DNA from 2 places in the Streptomyces sp. NPDC020490 genome. Region 1 is predicted to be linked to the other one. Evidence: predicted binding sites of a transcription regulator. Region 1 holds the regulator's gene; the other holds the start of a gene.
What was found. Region 1 encodes HrcA, which represses chaperone genes, less so after heat shock. Its sites were predicted from a motif close to TTNGCACTCNGNNNNNCNGAGTGCNAA; they were not measured.
Positions count from the first base shown of each region.

Region 2: a site for HrcA is predicted at 1,307-1,333, ahead of groL (chaperonin GroEL). Genes of this name have one in related genera too.

Region 1 is NZ_JBIRUY010000041.1:24,583-32,375, reverse strand. Features, by position in the region: gene ACH4ZX_RS33225 (SpoIIE family protein phosphatase) at 1-1,637, shown strand, start outside; gene hemW (radical SAM family heme chaperone HemW) at 1,926-3,158, shown strand; gene ACH4ZX_RS33215 (Uma2 family endonuclease) at 3,259-3,843, shown strand; gene ACH4ZX_RS33210 (DUF3097 domain-containing protein) at 3,815-4,633, opposite strand; gene ACH4ZX_RS33205 (MBL fold metallo-hydrolase) at 4,665-5,396, opposite strand; gene hrcA (heat-inducible transcriptional repressor HrcA) at 5,586-6,602, shown strand; gene dnaJ (molecular chaperone DnaJ) at 6,603-7,739, shown strand.
Region 2 is NZ_JBIRUY010000060.1:2,960-10,752, forward strand. Features, by position in the region: gene thrC (threonine synthase) at 1-22, shown strand, start outside; gene ACH4ZX_RS38270 (MoaD/ThiS family protein) at 198-473, shown strand; gene ACH4ZX_RS38275 (cold-shock protein) at 915-1,118, shown strand; gene groL (chaperonin GroEL) at 1,496-3,118, shown strand; gene ACH4ZX_RS38285 (glycosyltransferase) at 3,226-4,404, opposite strand; gene ACH4ZX_RS38290 (hypothetical protein) at 4,650-5,633, shown strand; gene ACH4ZX_RS38295 (hypothetical protein) at 5,761-6,330, opposite strand; gene ACH4ZX_RS38300 (peptidoglycan-binding protein) at 6,376-6,756, opposite strand; gene ACH4ZX_RS38305 (peptidoglycan-binding protein) at 6,862-7,242, opposite strand; gene ACH4ZX_RS38310 (peptidoglycan-binding protein) at 7,638-7,793, shown strand, end outside.

The DNA of each region.
Region 1 (7,793 bases):
GCGGCCTGCACCTGGTCGCCACCCTCGCCGAATCCTGGGGCGTCACCTTCCGCAGGGGCACCAAGACGGTGTGGGCGCGGCTGCCCGCCGACGGCAGCGCCGCTGAGGGCCGGACCGGCGAGCCGGCCGACCGGCCCGCCCCGCAGCACGATCTCGCCGTCGCCGGTTTCCTCGCCCCCGAGCCGCCCCTGTTCCCCATCCCGCTCCGGATCCCGCTCCCGGCGCGGTTCCAGGTGCAGCTCCCGGCCGCGTCCCCGCCCCCGCTGCCGGCCGCGCCCCCGCTGCCGGCGGCGCTCCGGGCGGTGGACGTCCGGCGCGCCGAGCGCGACCGGGACTGGCTGGGCCGCGGCGCCCTGTCGTTCCTCGCGGAGGCATCCGACCTGCTCGCCGGGCAGCTCGACGAGAACCTGGTCGCCGCGCTCGCCGGCCAGCTGATCGTGCCGCGGCTCGCCGACTGGTGCGCGGTCTGGCTGGAGGACGAGCTCACCGGCCGCGCGGGCCGGGCGGCCGACGGGACCCCCGGCGCCGGGCCGCGGCTCGCCCGTGTCTGGCACAGCAGCGAGAACCGCATCGAGGAACTGCGCCGGGTCCTGGAGAAGACCCCGCCCCGCCGCCGGGAGGCCCCCGGGAAGTCGGGGCCCGCGCCCTACGCCTGGCCCGGCGAGGCGCTCGGGCCGGGCGAGGCGGCCGGCACGGCACTCGCCCACCCCCTGATCGCGGGCGGCCGGCCGCTGGGCACCCTCGTGATCGGACGCGCCGGACTGCTCAGCTTCCCCGATGAGATCACCGGACTCGTCGAGGACTTCAGCCGCCGGGTGGCGCTGGCCGTCGGCGCCGCCCGCCAGTACGCCCGCCAGGCCACCATCAGCCGCGTGCTGCAGCGCGGCCTGCTGCCCACCGCCGTCGCCGAGATCCCCGGCGTGCGCAGCGCCCTCGTCTACGAGCCCTGCGACAAGGGCGGGCCCAGCGGCGACTTCTACGACCTCTTCCCGGCCGGCGACGGCCGATGGTGCTTCGCGGTCGGCGACGTGCAGGGCAAGGGCCCCGAGGCCGCCGTCGTCATCGGTCTCGTCCGGCCCTGGCTGCGGCTGCTCGCCCGTGAGGGCTACCGCGTCGCCGACGTGCTGGACCGGCTCAACCGGCTGCTCCTCGACGACACGATGGAGGCCGCCGACGCCGCCGCCCGGGCCCTGGTGCGGCCGCCCGGCCCCGGCGACGGCCCGCAGACCCGCTTCCTCTCCGTCCTGTACGGCGAGCTGATCCCCTTCGAAGGCGGCGTCCGCTGCACCCTCGCCTCCGCCGGGCACCCGCTGCCGCTGCTGCTCGGGCCCGACGGCGCCGTCCGCACCGTCGCCCGGCCGCAGACGCTCATCGGCGTCGTCGAGGACGAGACGTACACCAGCGAGACGTTCGAACTGCGGCCCGGCGACAGCCTGCTGTGCGTCACCGACGGCGTGACGGAGCGGCGCTGCGGCTCGCGCCAGTTCGACGACGCCGACGGGCTCGCGACGGCGCTCGCCGGGTGCGCCGGGCTGAGCGCCCACCTCATCGCCGAGCGCATCCGGCGGCTGGTGCACGAGTTCGGCGGCGGCGCCCCGGAGGACGACCTGGCGCTGCTGGTGCTCCAGGCGGAGTAGCGGAACCGAGCGGCACAACAGGCGAACAGCGGATGCCCGCGGCAACCGGCCCACGACCCGCGGCCCACGGCGTCGGCCCACGGCCCGCGGCAACCGGCCCACAGCGTCGGCCCACGACCCGCGGCCCACGGTCCGCGGCAAGCGGCCCACGGTCCGCGGCAACCGGCCCACGGCCCACGACCCACGGCGTCGGCCCACGACCCACGGCGTCGGCCCACGGCCCGCGGCAACCGGCCCACGGCCCGCGCACCGGACCGGCCCCCGCGCGGGTACGGGACAATGGAGCACATGCCTTCCGCACTCCCCGACGGCGAGCCCGTCCCCGCCGACGGCGCCCTGCCCGCGCCCGCGCTCGCCGGGGCCGCCGACCGCCCCCTCGGGTTCTACCTGCACGTCCCGTACTGCGCGACCCGCTGCGGCTACTGCGACTTCAACACCTACACCGCGACCGAGCTGCGCGGCACCGGCGGCGTCCTCGCCTCCCGCGACAACTACGCGGACACGCTGATCGACGAGATCCGGCTGGCCCGCAAGGTGCTCGGCGACGACCCCCGGGAGGTCCGCACGGTCTTCGTCGGCGGCGGCACCCCGACGCTGCTGGCCGCCGCCGACCTGGTACGGATGCTGGGCGCGATCCGCGACGAGTTCGGCCTCGCGGCGGACGCGGAGGTCACCACGGAGGCGAACCCGGAGTCCGTCGGCCCGGAGTACCTGGCCGCACTGCGGGAGGGCGGCTTCAACCGGGTCTCCTTCGGCATGCAGAGCGCCCGGCAGCACGTCCTGCGGGTCCTCGACCGCACCCACACCCCCGGCCGCCCGGAGGCCTGCGTCGCCGAGGCCCGCGCGGCCGGCTTCGCGCACGTCAACCTCGACCTGATCTACGGCACCCCGGGCGAGTCGGACGACGACTGGCGGGCCTCGCTCGACGCGGCGATCGGCGCGGGTCCCGACCACGTCTCGGCGTACGCCCTGATCGTCGAGGAGGGCACGCGGCTCGCCCACCGCATCCGTCGCGGCGAGGTCCCGATGACCGACGACGACGTGCACGCCGACCGCTACCTGATCGCGGAGGAGACCCTGTCGGCGGCCGGCTTCGGCTGGTACGAGGTCTCCAACTGGGCCACCTCCGAGCAGGCCCGCTGCCTGCACAACGAGCTGTACTGGCGTGGCGCCGACTGGTGGGGCGCGGGACCGGGGGCCCACTCGCACGTCGGCGGGGTGCGCTGGTGGAACGCCAAGCACCCCGGCGCCTACGCGGCGGCCCTGGCGGCCGGGCGCTCGCCGGGGGCCGGCCGCGAGCTGCTGTCCGACGAGGACCGGCGCGTGGAGCGGATCCTGCTGGAGCTGCGGCTGCGCGAGGGAGTCCCGCTGTCCCTGCTGAAGCAGGACGGCCTGGCGGCCTCCCGGCGCGCACTGGCGGACGGCCTGCTGGAGAGCGGGCCGTACGACGAGGGACGGGCGGCCCTCACCCTGCGGGGACGACTGCTGGCGGACGCGGTGGTCCGGGACCTGGTGGACTGATCAGCCGGCGGAGTGAATCACTGCGGAACGCCGGTCCGGTCCCTGACCTGGTTCGTAGGCTGCCGCTGACAGGACGCGGCGGATGTGGAGGGCCACGGGGATGACCGCTGTGGACGAGCGCGGGATGACCAGGTACTTCGAGGAGCTTGAGCCTCCCGAGGGCGTGAGAGCCGAGCTTCTCCGGGGGGAAATCGTGATGATGGCCAGCCCTGATCTGGTGCACAACATCATCGTGATGTTGATCGGCAGGCAGATCCCGGGCGACCGGTGGTATGCCATCCAGACCCAGCACGTCGACATCGTCGACGAGGCCAGCGAGCCCGTCCCGGACCTGGTGGTCGTGGAGCCCGAAGTGCTGCCCGCCTCGGGGCGACTGCTGCCGGCCCAGCTCATCAGCATGGTCGTGGAGGTCGTCTCGAAGACCAGTGTCGACAGGGACTTCAGGACGAAGCGGTCGATCTACGCGGCCGGCGGTGTGCCCGTCCACCTCATCGTCGATCCGGTCATGGCGCAGTGCGTCCTGCTCACGAAACCCGTCGGCGAGGGCGAGAAGGCAGACTACAAGGGGCAGGAGAAGACGAAGTTCGGCGATCCGCTGAGCATCAGCGCTCTGGGTATCGAACTCGACACGAGTGGGTTCGGCACGCTGCCCGACGTCAGGCCCCATCCGTGGCCGCTGCCGTGACGAAGTCGATCAGCTCCTCCACCCGCCCCAGCAGCTCCGGCTCCAGGTCCTTGTAGGACGTCACCCGCGCCAGGATCGCCTGCCACACGGCGCCCGTGTTGTCCGACGGCCAGCCCAGCGCCCGGCACACGCCCGTCTTCCAGTCCTGCCCGTGCGGCACGCGCGGCCAGCCCGCGATGCCCAGGGAGGACGGCTTCACCGCCTCCCAGACGTCGATGTACGGATGGCCGACGACCAGCGCGTGCTCGCTGGTCACCTGCTGTGCGATCCGCCACTCCTTCGACCCGGGGACCAGGTGGTCGACCAGGACGCCCAGCCGCGCGTCCGGGCCCGGCGCGAACCCGGCCACGATCGACGGCAGGTCGTCCACGCCCTCCAGGTACTCCACCACCACGCCCTCGACGCGCAGGTCGTCGCCCCACACCTTCTCCACCAGCTCCGCGTCGTGCCGTCCCTCGACGTAGATGCGCCCGGCGCGGGCCACGCGCGCGCGTGCGCCGGGCACGGCGACCGAACCGGACGCCGTACGGGTGGGCCGCAGCGGGCCGGAAGACGGCTTGACGAGGGTCACCGGGCGGCCCTCCAGCAGGAACCCGCGCGGCTCCATCGGGAACACCCGGTGCTTGCCGAAGCGGTCCTCCAGGGTCACCGTGCCCGCCTCGCAGCGGATCACCGCCCCGCAGAAGCCGCTCGCGGGCTCCTCGACCACCAGGCCCGGTTCCGCCGGGACCTCCGGCGCGGGCCCGGTCTTCTTCCACGGAGGGGTCAGGTCCGGAGAGTACTGGCGCATTCGAACGACGATAGGAGAACCGTCCCGCCGATCACCGCGACACGCCGAAACGGTCCGCCAGCGCGTCCCGCTGCGCCCGGACGAACGCCGCGTCGACCACCGCCCCGTGACCGGGCACGTACAGCGCGTCCTCGCCGCCGAGGTCGAGCAGCCGGTCCAGCGCGGCCGGCCAGTGCGACGGCACGGCGTCCGGACCCGCCTGCGGCTCGCCCGACTCCTCGACCAGGTCCCCGCAGAACACGACCTCCGGCGTGCCCGGGACCAGCACGACCAGGTCGTGGGCGGTGTGCGCCGGGCCCACGTTCGCCAGCAGCACCTGCCGGCCGCCGCCCAGGTCGAGCGTCCACTCGCCGCTGACGTGATGGCGGGGCGCGGCGAGCGCGTCCACCGCCTCCTCGGCCAGCCGCGCGTCCAGCCCGCACCGCACCGCGTCCGCGCGCAGCTCCTCGCGTCCGCGCCGCCCGGTGAACACCGCGTCGGCGCCGACCGCCCCGAACACCTCCGCGCCCGCGAACGCCGCCGCCCCGAAGACATGGTCGAAGTGGGGGTGGGTGAGAGCGAGATGGGTCACACGGTGACCGGCCAGCCGCTGCGCCTGCGCCCGCAGCCGCGCCCCCTCCGGCAGGCTCGACCCCGCGTCGACCACCAGCGCCGTGCCGGCCCCGACGACCAGCCCGGCCGTGCAGTCCCAGCCCGGAAGCCGGCACCGCCCGACCCCGGCCGCCAGCCGCTCCCACCCGAGCTCTTCCCAAGTCACCGTCATACCGCGACGCTAGTGCCTGTCTGACGACGGGGATCGTCGGACAGGCCCGGCCGTACGGACCCGCCCCGGCAGGACCGACCTTGCCCAGTCAGTACCCCGCCGCCGTACACTGGGCCGGGGAACGCTGGCACTCGGACACGCAGAGTGCCAGGCAAGGCGTCAGGGGACGACTTTCTGGAGGTGTGCGCCATGCTGAGTGAACGACGGCTCCAGGTATTGCGCGCCATCGTCCAGGACTACGTCGGCACCGAGGAGCCGGTCGGGTCGAAGGCCCTGACCGAGCGGCACAACCTCGGCGTGTCCCCGGCGACCGTGCGCAACGACATGGCGGCCCTGGAGGACGAGGGGTACATCGCCCAGCCGCACACCAGCGCCGGGCGCATCCCCACCGACAAGGGCTACCGGCTGTTCGTCGACAAGCTCGCGGGCGTCAAGCCGATGAGCGCCCCCGAGCGGCGCGCGATCCAGAACTTCCTCGACGGCGCCGTCGACCTCGACGACGTCGTGGCGCGCACGGTGCGGCTGCTCGCGCAGCTCACCCGGCAGGTCGCCGTCGTGCAGTACCCGTCGCTCACCCGGTCCACGGTCCGGCACGTCGAACTGCTCTCGCTCGCCCCCGCGCGCGTGATGCTCGTGCTGATCACCGACACCGGCCGGGTCGAGCAGCGTATGGTCGACTGCCCGGCGCCGTTCGGCGAGGCGTCCCTCGCGGACCTGCGGGCGCGGCTGAACAGCCGGGTCGCGGGCCGCCGGTTCGCGGACGTCCCGCGGCTGGTGGAAGACCTCCCCGAGGGCTTCGACGTCGAGGACCGCGGCACCGTCTCGACGGTGCTGTCCACCCTCCTGGAGACGCTCGTCGAGGAGAACGAGGAGCGGCTGATGATCGGCGGCACCGCCAATCTGACCCGCTTCGGACACGACTTCCCCCTCACCATCCGGCCCGTCCTGGAGGCCCTGGAGGAGCAGGTCGTCCTCCTCAAACTCCTCGGCGAGGCAGGCGATTCGGGCATGACCGTGCGCATCGGGCACGAGAACGCCTATGAAGGACTCAACTCCACGTCCGTGGTCTCGGTCGGCTACGGTTCGGGCGGCGAGGCAGTCGCCAAGCTCGGCGTGGTCGGACCGACCCGCATGGATTACCCGGGAACGATGGGAGCGGTACGCGCAGTGGCACGGTACGTCGGACAGATCCTGGCGGAGTCGTAAGTGGCCACGGACTACTACGCCGTTCTCGGCGTGCGCCGCGACGCGTCGCAGGAAGAGATCAAGAAGGCCTTCCGGCGGCTCGCACGCGAGCTGCACCCGGACGTCAACCCCGATCCGAAGACCCAGGAGCGGTTCAAGGAGATCAACGCCGCCTACGAGGTGCTGTCGGACCCGCAGAAGAAGCAGGTCTACGACCTCGGCGGCGACCCGCTCTCGCAGTCCGGCGGCGCCGGCGCGGGCGGCTTCGGCGCGGGCGGCTTCGGGAACTTCTCGGACATCATGGACGCCTTCTTCGGCACGGCGTCCCAGCGCGGCCCGCGCTCGCGCACCCGGCGCGGCCAGGACGCGATGATCCGCCTGGAGATCGACCTCGACGAGGCGGCCTTCGGCACCACCAAGGACATCCAGGTCGACACGGCGATCGTCTGCTCCACCTGCAACGGTGAGGGCGCCGCGCCGGGCACCTCCGCCCAGACCTGCGACATGTGCCGCGGCCGCGGTGAGGTCTCCCAGGTCACCCGGTCCTTCCTGGGCCAGGTCATGACCTCCCGCCCCTGCCCGCAGTGCCAGGGCTTCGGCACCGTCGTGCCCACCCCCTGCCCGGAGTGCGCGGGCGACGGCCGGATCCGCTCCCGCCGCACGCTGACCGTCAAGATCCCGGCCGGCGTCGACAACGGCACCCGCATCCAGCTCGCGGGCGAGGGCGAGGTCGGCCCCGGCGGCGGCCCGGCCGGCGACCTGTACGTCGAGATCCACGAACTGCCGCACCCGATGTTCCAGCGGCGCGGCGACGACCTGCACTGCACGGTCACCATCCCGATGACCGCGGCCGCCCTCGGCACCAAGGTCCCGCTGGAGACCCTCGACGGCCTCGAGGAGGTCGACATCCGCCCGGGCACCCAGTCCGGCCAGTCGATCCCGCTGCACGGCCGGGGCGTCACCCACCTGCGCGGCGGCGGCCGGGGCGACCTCATCGTCCACGTCGAGGTGCAGACCCCCACCAAGCTCGACGTCGAGCAGGAACGCCTGCTGCGCGAGCTCGCCAAGCTGCGCGGCGAGGAACGCCCGCAGGGCCAGTTCCAGCCGGGCCAGCAGGGCCTGTTCTCCCGGCTCAAGGACGCCTTCAACGGGCGCTGACCACACGGGACGCCCCTGGCCCCGGCCAGGGGCCCGTCCCGATTCGGACTTGCT
Region 2 (7,793 bases), on a different contig from region 1:
CCGAGAGGCTGGCCTCGCTTGACCTCATCCTCGGTGTCCCGGGCAGTCCAGCGGTCACCCGCCGGGCTTCCCGCTTCCCGGCCGACCGCCCCCGGGACGAACCCGAGCCGAGGTCTTACGCCGGCTCCACAGGCCGAAACCGCCGGCCCGGCGGCCGAAACGCAAAGAAGTCCTGTAGTCACTGGAGGTCGAATCGCATGAGCGTGACCGTTCGCATCCCCACCATCCTGCGCACCTACACCGGCGGTCAGGCCGAGGTCCCCGCCGAGGGTGCGACCCTCGCCGAGGTCATCGCGGATCTGGAGAAGAACCACACCGGCATCGCCGCCCGCGTCCTGGACGACCAGGGCAAGCTGCGCCGCTTCGTCAACGTCTACGTCAACGACGACGACGTCCGCTTCGAGCAGGGCCTGGAGACCGTCACCCCCGACGGGGCCGGCGTCTCCATCATCCCGGCCGTCGCGGGCGGCTGACCTGGCCGTTCGCTTACCGCCGGTAACGACGGCGACGCAGAGTTCTGACCGATTGCCCTCTCCGTGAGAGAAACGGAGGGGGCAATTCTGCATGGTTGAGCGCGGTACAGTTGGGGAACCCACCCCCGGCTCCGCGCGCCGGACGCGATCACGCCCGCTCCGGATGCGTCGAGAAATAGCCAAAGTGTGCGAGTCTTTTGCGCCATTCGCTCTTTATGTGCGGCCCGACTTGCCCTGAATTCGGGGGAATTCTTACTACATTCCGGACCCCTTCCGTCCGGAATTCTCGTCCGACTGACCTGTTGCAGACGGCAGTTGGGCAGATACATTCGGCCGCGGTCGACGCGTTCCGGCGCACGCCCCCAATCCGTGGGGGGTGAGGTCTGACCCGGATCCGCGAAGTGCGGGTCCGTGCAAGGGCCAGTAATAGGGGAGTTAGGCATGGCTCAGGGCACCGTCAAGTGGTTCAACGCGGAGAAGGGGTACGGCTTCATCGCGGTCGACGGTGGTGCGGATGTTTTCGTCCACTACAGCGCCATCCAGATGGACGGGTACCGCACCCTGGAAGAGGGCCAGCGGGTGGAGTTCGAGATCTCGCAGGGCCAGAAGGGCCCGCAGGCCGACATGGTGCGCGTCACCGCCTGATACGCGCGACCGACCGAACCGCAGCGACGTCTTCCGTCGAAGGGTCCGTACCTCCCGGGGTACGGGCCCTTCGTCCTGCCCGCACACACGTTCGCGGGTGACGAGGTCCCCGCCCGCTCCGCGGGCGCGCCTTGCGCCCGCCCGTCACCCGACCGCCACCCCCCAACGAGCCCGCTCCGCGGGCGCGTCTTGCACTCTCGGGGGTCGAGTGCTAATCATTGGCGTTAGCACTCTGAAGGTGAGAGTGACAACGAGGACCGGGTCGGTGAGGCCCGCAGGCCGGGTGGGGCAAGGAACCACGAGGCAGGCGAGCCGTCCGTCGCGGGCGCGGGCGCGGTCCGAAGGAATCACCCCCAGTCCTGGAGGGACCACTTCACATGGCCAAGATCATCGCGTTCGACGAGGAGGCGCGGCGCGGCCTCGAGCGCGGCATGAACCAGCTCGCGGACGCCGTGAAGGTGACGCTCGGCCCCAAGGGTCGCAACGTCGTCCTCGAGAAGAAGTGGGGCGCCCCCACGATCACCAACGATGGTGTCTCCATCGCCAAGGAGATCGAACTCGAGGACCCGTACGAGAAGATCGGCGCCGAGCTGGTCAAGGAAGTCGCCAAGAAGACGGACGACGTCGCCGGTGACGGTACGACCACGGCGACCGTGCTCGCCCAGGCGCTCGTGCGCGAGGGTCTGCGCAACGTAGCCGCCGGCGCCAACCCGATGGCCCTCAAGCGCGGTATCGAGAAGGCCGTCGAGGCCGTCTCCGCCGCCCTCCTCGAGCAGGCCAAGGACGTGGAGACCAAGGAGCAGATCGCCTCCACGGCCTCCATCTCCGCCGCCGACACGCAGATCGGCGAGCTCATCGCCGAGGCGATGGACAAGGTCGGCAAGGAAGGCGTCATCACCGTCGAGGAGTCGCAGACCTTCGGTCTGGAGCTCGAGCTCACCGAGGGCATGCGCTTCGACAAGGGCTACATCTCGGCGTACTTCGCCACCGACATGGAGCGTATGGAGGCCGTCCTCGACGACCCGTACATCCTGATCGCCAACTCCAAGATCTCCTCGGTCAAGGACCTGCTCCCGCTGCTGGAGAAGGTCATGCAGTCGGGCAAGCCGCTGCTGATCATCGCCGAGGACGTCGAGGGCGAGGCCCTGTCGACCCTGGTCGTCAACAAGATCCGCGGCACCTTCAAGTCCGTCGCCGTCAAGGCCCCGGGCTTCGGCGACCGCCGCAAGGCCATGCTCGGCGACATCGCCATCCTCACGGGCGGCGAGGTCATCTCCGAGGAGGTCGGCCTCAAGCTGGAGAACGCGACCCTGGACCTCCTGGGCCGCGCCCGCAAGGTCGTCATCACCAAGGACGAGACCACCATCGTCGACGGCGCCGGCTCCGCCGACCAGGTCGCGGGCCGCGTGAACCAGATCCGCGCCGAGATCGAGAACAGCGACTCCGACTACGACCGCGAGAAGCTGCAGGAGCGCCTGGCCAAGCTGGCCGGCGGTGTCGCGGTCATCAAGGCCGGTGCCGCCACCGAGGTGGAGCTCAAGGAGCGCAAGCACCGCATCGAGGACGCCGTCCGCAACGCCAAGGCGGCCGTCGAGGAGGGCATCGTCGCCGGTGGTGGCGTGGCCCTGCTGCAGGCCTCCCAGGTCTTCGAGAAGCTGGAGCTCGAGGGTGACGAGGCGACCGGCGCCAACGCCGTGAAGCTGGCCCTGGAGGCCCCGCTGAAGCAGATCGCCGTCAACGGTGGTCTCGAGGGCGGCGTCGTCGTGGAGAAGGTGCGCAACCTGGCCGTCGGCCACGGTCTGAACGCCGCCACGGGCGAGTACGTCGACATGATCGCCGAGGGCATCATCGACCCGGCGAAGGTGACCCGCTCCGCCCTGCAGAACGCCGCCTCCATCGCCGCGCTGTTCCTCACCACCGAGGCCGTCATCGCCGACAAGCCGGAGAAGGCCGCCGCGCCCGCCGGCGGCGGCATGCCGGGCGGTGACATGGACTTCTGATCCGCGCCCGGATCGAGCTGTCCTTTCCGAGGGCGGCACCCCCTGCTCGCAGGGGGTGCCGCCCTCGGGCGTTGTCCGGGCCCTCGTCTCCGGCCCGTGCCGTCCGCCTACTTCTTGCGGCTCTTGCCGCCCCGGCGGTTCCTCGCGCCCTTGCCCGACCGGGCCGCGGACGCGGCCTTCGGCCGGCGGGCGGCGGCGGCCGGCTGAGCGACGGCCACGGCATGGCGGACCGAGAACTCGCGGTTGATCTCGACCTGGCGGCGGACGGCGGCGGGCAGGTCCGGCATCGCCAGGAGCATGTCGCACGCCCGCAACGCCTGGGCGTGGTCACCCACCCAGTACGCGGCGATCGAGTACTCGAACAGCAGGCCCCAGCGGTAGACCCAGGGCTTGATGAAGAGCAGGTCCTCCGGCTCCGGCCGACCGACGACCGCGGCGAGGACCGCGTGGGCGGTGCGGTGACGGCCCTTCTGGCGCAGCCGGGAGGCGAGCTCGTAGCAGGCCTCCAGGCGCTGCGGCCGGACCTCCCAGGCCCGGGAGAAGGCCTCGATCGCACCCGCCCAGTCGTCGGTCCGCTCGGCCCGCAGGATGCCGCTCTCCAGCAGCGAGCAGTAGACCTCCTCCGCCCAGCCGCCCATGGCCGCGCGGCGCTCGTACAACTCGACGGCCTCCTCGGCCCGGCCCAGGTCGCGTACGGTGTTGGCCAGGTAGAAGACGGTCCGGGGATTGTCCGGGTCCCGTTCCAGCTCGCGGCGCAGCAGGCGCGCGTCCCGCTCGAACTTCTCGGCGCGGCAGCCGCCGTCCGCGTGGTCCTCGATCACCAGGGCTTCGAGGTTCTCCTGCACGTCGGGCCCGTCGGTGCACGGGTACTCGTGCGTGACGCCCTCGTACCGCCAGACGCGGTCCGCGCGCATCAGATGCTTGAAGCGGTGCTGGGTGCCCGGGCTGTCGTAGCGCAGCATGTAGGAGGTCGCCGTCAGGTGCGGCAACGGCGCGTCCTGGCGCAGTACGTGGTCGGCGTCCAGGGTGAGCACGTAGTCCGCCTTGCCGAGGGCGTACCCGATGTTGAGGGTGCGGTTGTGGCCGAAGTCGACCCAGGGGTCCTGGTGGAGTTCGCCGGGGATGCCGTCGAGTGCTTTGCGGACCAGTTCCTGGGTGCCGTCCGTCGAACCGGTGTCGGAGATCATCCAGGTGTCGACGAGGTGACGTACCGAGCTGAGGCATCGCTCGATCACCCGTGACTCGTTCTTGACGATCATGCAGAGGCAGATGGTCTGTTTCTTCATGGGTTCACGGGTCCTGGCCGGTGGCCGGTGGGCGGGTGGGGTCGGCCGACCACCGTGACATGCGTCCGGCGTTTCCGGCGCGTGCCACGCGCGGACACGGCCGGGAGGCGCTCGTCCGGAGGCGCCATTTTGATCCGATTGCCTGATATTCGTACCCCTTGGCCGGTGGGCGGAGGCCGTCACCCGGCCTCCGCATGAGGCTGAACCCGGAAGGTCCGATTCACCTTTGACAAGGAGGACGACGAATGGATCCGGATATCCGGAGGACTCCGCGCCTGGGACCGCTGGCGCGCGAGCGATTCAAGCAGGCGGGCATGCTCGCCTCGCTGACCCTGGTCATGGCCGCTGGACTGGTCGACCCCGCCGTGGCGGCGGTGCAGAGCATGCAGGTGCACGTGGCCGTGGCGAAGGGCGACCACTGCGGAGTCCCGGGCAGGCGCGCCGCGGACGACAGGGGCGACATTCACGGGAACGGCGGCGGCAAGGACCAGTGCAAGGGCGCGACGGGTGCGACCGGACCCACGGGCCCGCCCGGTGCGACCGGCGCGACCGGCGCCACGGGTCCGGAGGGGCCGCAGGGCGTGACGGGTGCGACCGGGCCTGAGGGTCCGCAGGGTGTGACCGGTGCGACCGGGCCCGAGGGTCCGCAGGGTGTGACGGGTGCGACCGGGCCCGAGGGTCCGCAGGGTGTGACGGGTGCGACCGGGCCCGAGGGTCCGCAGGGTGTGACCGGCGCGACCGGGCCCGAGGGTCCGCAGGGTGTGACCGGCGCGACCGGCGCGACGGGTGCGCCAGGTGAGACCGGCGCCACTGGCGCCACTGGTGCGACGGGTGCGACGGGTGCGACGGGTGCGACGGGTGCGACCGGTTCCACCGGCGCCACCGGTCCCTGCGCGGACATCGACAGCATCGCTCCGTCGAGCTCGGGACAGTTCAGCGCGGTCATCTCCGGAGGCCAGACCTTCGTGGGCAGCCAGGCCCTCACGCCGTCGGTGGGCGACTACCAATGGGTCAACCTGAGTGACGCTGACAACCCGGGCTACCCCGCCAGTGCCTGTGCCGTCGGGGTCACCGCGCAGGGCAACGACCTGCGGGTCCAGCTCCTGACCACGGGCGGGCTCGTCTACCAGACCCATTGCAACGTGGCGGGTACGAGCCTCACCTGCACGGAGGCATGGACGCAGCAGACGACACCGTCCACGACCCTGTCGAACCGCAAGAGGAAGTAGCGCGGCCCGGCGGCGGGCGGCATCCCCTGCTGCCGAGGCACAGGGGGAGCCGCCCCTCGGTGTGCGCCACAAGCGGATACACGCCGAGGCGGGCCCGCGGGCCCGGTGACGGCCCGGCGGACGGCGTCTACGGATTGCCCATCGGCTCGATGTCGACCCTGACCGGCGTGCCCCACACGCGGAGCACCTCGTAGTCGGTGAACTCGTGCACGAGCCGGTACGCCATGGCGGGGCGGGGGCCGCGCCGCTGGGCGGCGAGGTACAGCTCGGCCTCGCGCCGGTCCCGCCGGGGCGTCCCGCACAACTGCCACTCCTGCCCGTTCCACAGCTCCGGCAGCCACCGCTGCTGGGGCTGCGGGCGGTCGGCGCGCACGCCGTAGCGGGACGGGACGGGCTCGGTGGGGGCCTGCGGCACGGGCCCGCCGTTGTACTCGGCGCGGCGGGCGGCCCGGCGCCGGGTCTCGCACAGCAGGCACAGGTCGGGGGCGCTCTCGTCGACCGGACCGGTGGGGTGCTCGGGGCAGCGGGTGCTGGGCGCGGCGCCGCTGACACTGTCCTCCAGCAGGTCGAGGGCCCGGCGCAGATCGGCCTTGACCTCGTGCAGCTTGGCGTCGGGGGTGTCGGCCCCCAGCGCTTCGCCGTGCTCCCCGAGCAGACGGAGCGCGCGACCGAGGGCGGTGAGCTGGGCGTGGTTCATGGGATCAGTCTGCGCCACCGCCCCGGCCGGCCGAATGACGGCTGCTCAGGCGTTGTACTCGGCGTACCAGCGCAGCGCGGGCCAGGTCTCGCTGCCGACGATGCCGTCGATGGCGATGGCGTAGCCGAACGCGTTGTTCATCAGGGTCTGGAACTTCTTGGCGGCGGCCTTCGAGTTGGTCCCGAAGACTCCGTCGATGGTGCCCGGGTCGAATCCCGCCCTCTTGAGCAGGCACTGGGCCTCGATGCCCGCACTCGACACTCCGGTGGAGCTGGGAATCACGGTGTTGCCGCTGTAGTAGCCGGCATACGCCTTGCCTCCCGAGACGGTGTAGTGACAGGTGTACGCCTGAGCGGTGGTGGTGCCGGCGAAGGCCGCGGGGGCGGCGATGGTGCCGGCGATCAGCGTCGCGGCGGTCAGGGCCATGGCTGTGTTCCTGCGCAAAGTCTTCTCGTTTCTCTCGTGGTGTGGTCCGGTGATGATCACCGTCGGTCGACTGCCTCCGGCGGCGTGTGTTTCACCTGTTGCGCGTCACATTCCGATTCCGCAGCAGCGCAGGAAGGGCCATGTCTGGCTGCCGACGATCCCGTCCGTGGCAAGCAGGTCACGGTTGGTCTCGTCGTTTATGTAGGCCTGGAAAGCCTTCGCGGCGGCCTTGGAGTTGGTCCCGAAGACTCCGTCGATGGTGCCGGGGTCGAATCCCGCCTTCTTGAGCAGGCACTGGGCCTCGATACCCGAACTCGACACCCCGGTGGAGCTGGGAATGACGGTGTTGCCGCTGTAATAGCCGGCATGCCAATAGCCGTTCGATTCGGAGTAATGACAGGTGTATGCCTGAGCGGTGGTGGTGCCGGCGAAGGCCGCGGGGACGGAAAGAGTGCCGGTGATCAGCGCCGCGGCGGTCAGGGCCATTGCTGTCTTCCTGCGCAAAGTCGTCTCGTCTCCCTCGTGTGGTGATCCCGTGACGGCTGCGGGGATCACTGCGGGGATCAGCCTGTGGCAAGCACGCGCGCAGTCGCGACCGTTCGCGCCACGATTCGAGCACGTTCGAACGGATGGCCTCGGAACGAGCAAGGCCAGGACAGCCGGCGGGACAGTCGGCGGGAGAGCCGGCGGGACAGCTGGCGGGAGGGCCGGCGGGAGGGCCGGAAGGAGACGTGCCCTGCCACTCGCAGGGCCGTCTGTTCGAACGTGCTCGAATCGTCGCCCGAACCGTCGCGTCGCCGTGCGCGGCTGCCGCACGCTGATCTCCGCAGTCGCCAATGGATCACCGGACCACCACCGGATCACCGGACGAGGGAGACGACATGGCTTCACGGAGAAACATCGCGATGGCCCTGACCGCCGCGACGCTGATCGCCGGCACCATCGCCGCCCCCGCGGCCTTCGCCGGTACCACCACCGCCCAGGCGTACACCTGCCACTACTACGAGTCGGGGACGGGGGTCTACGGGTACGCCGGC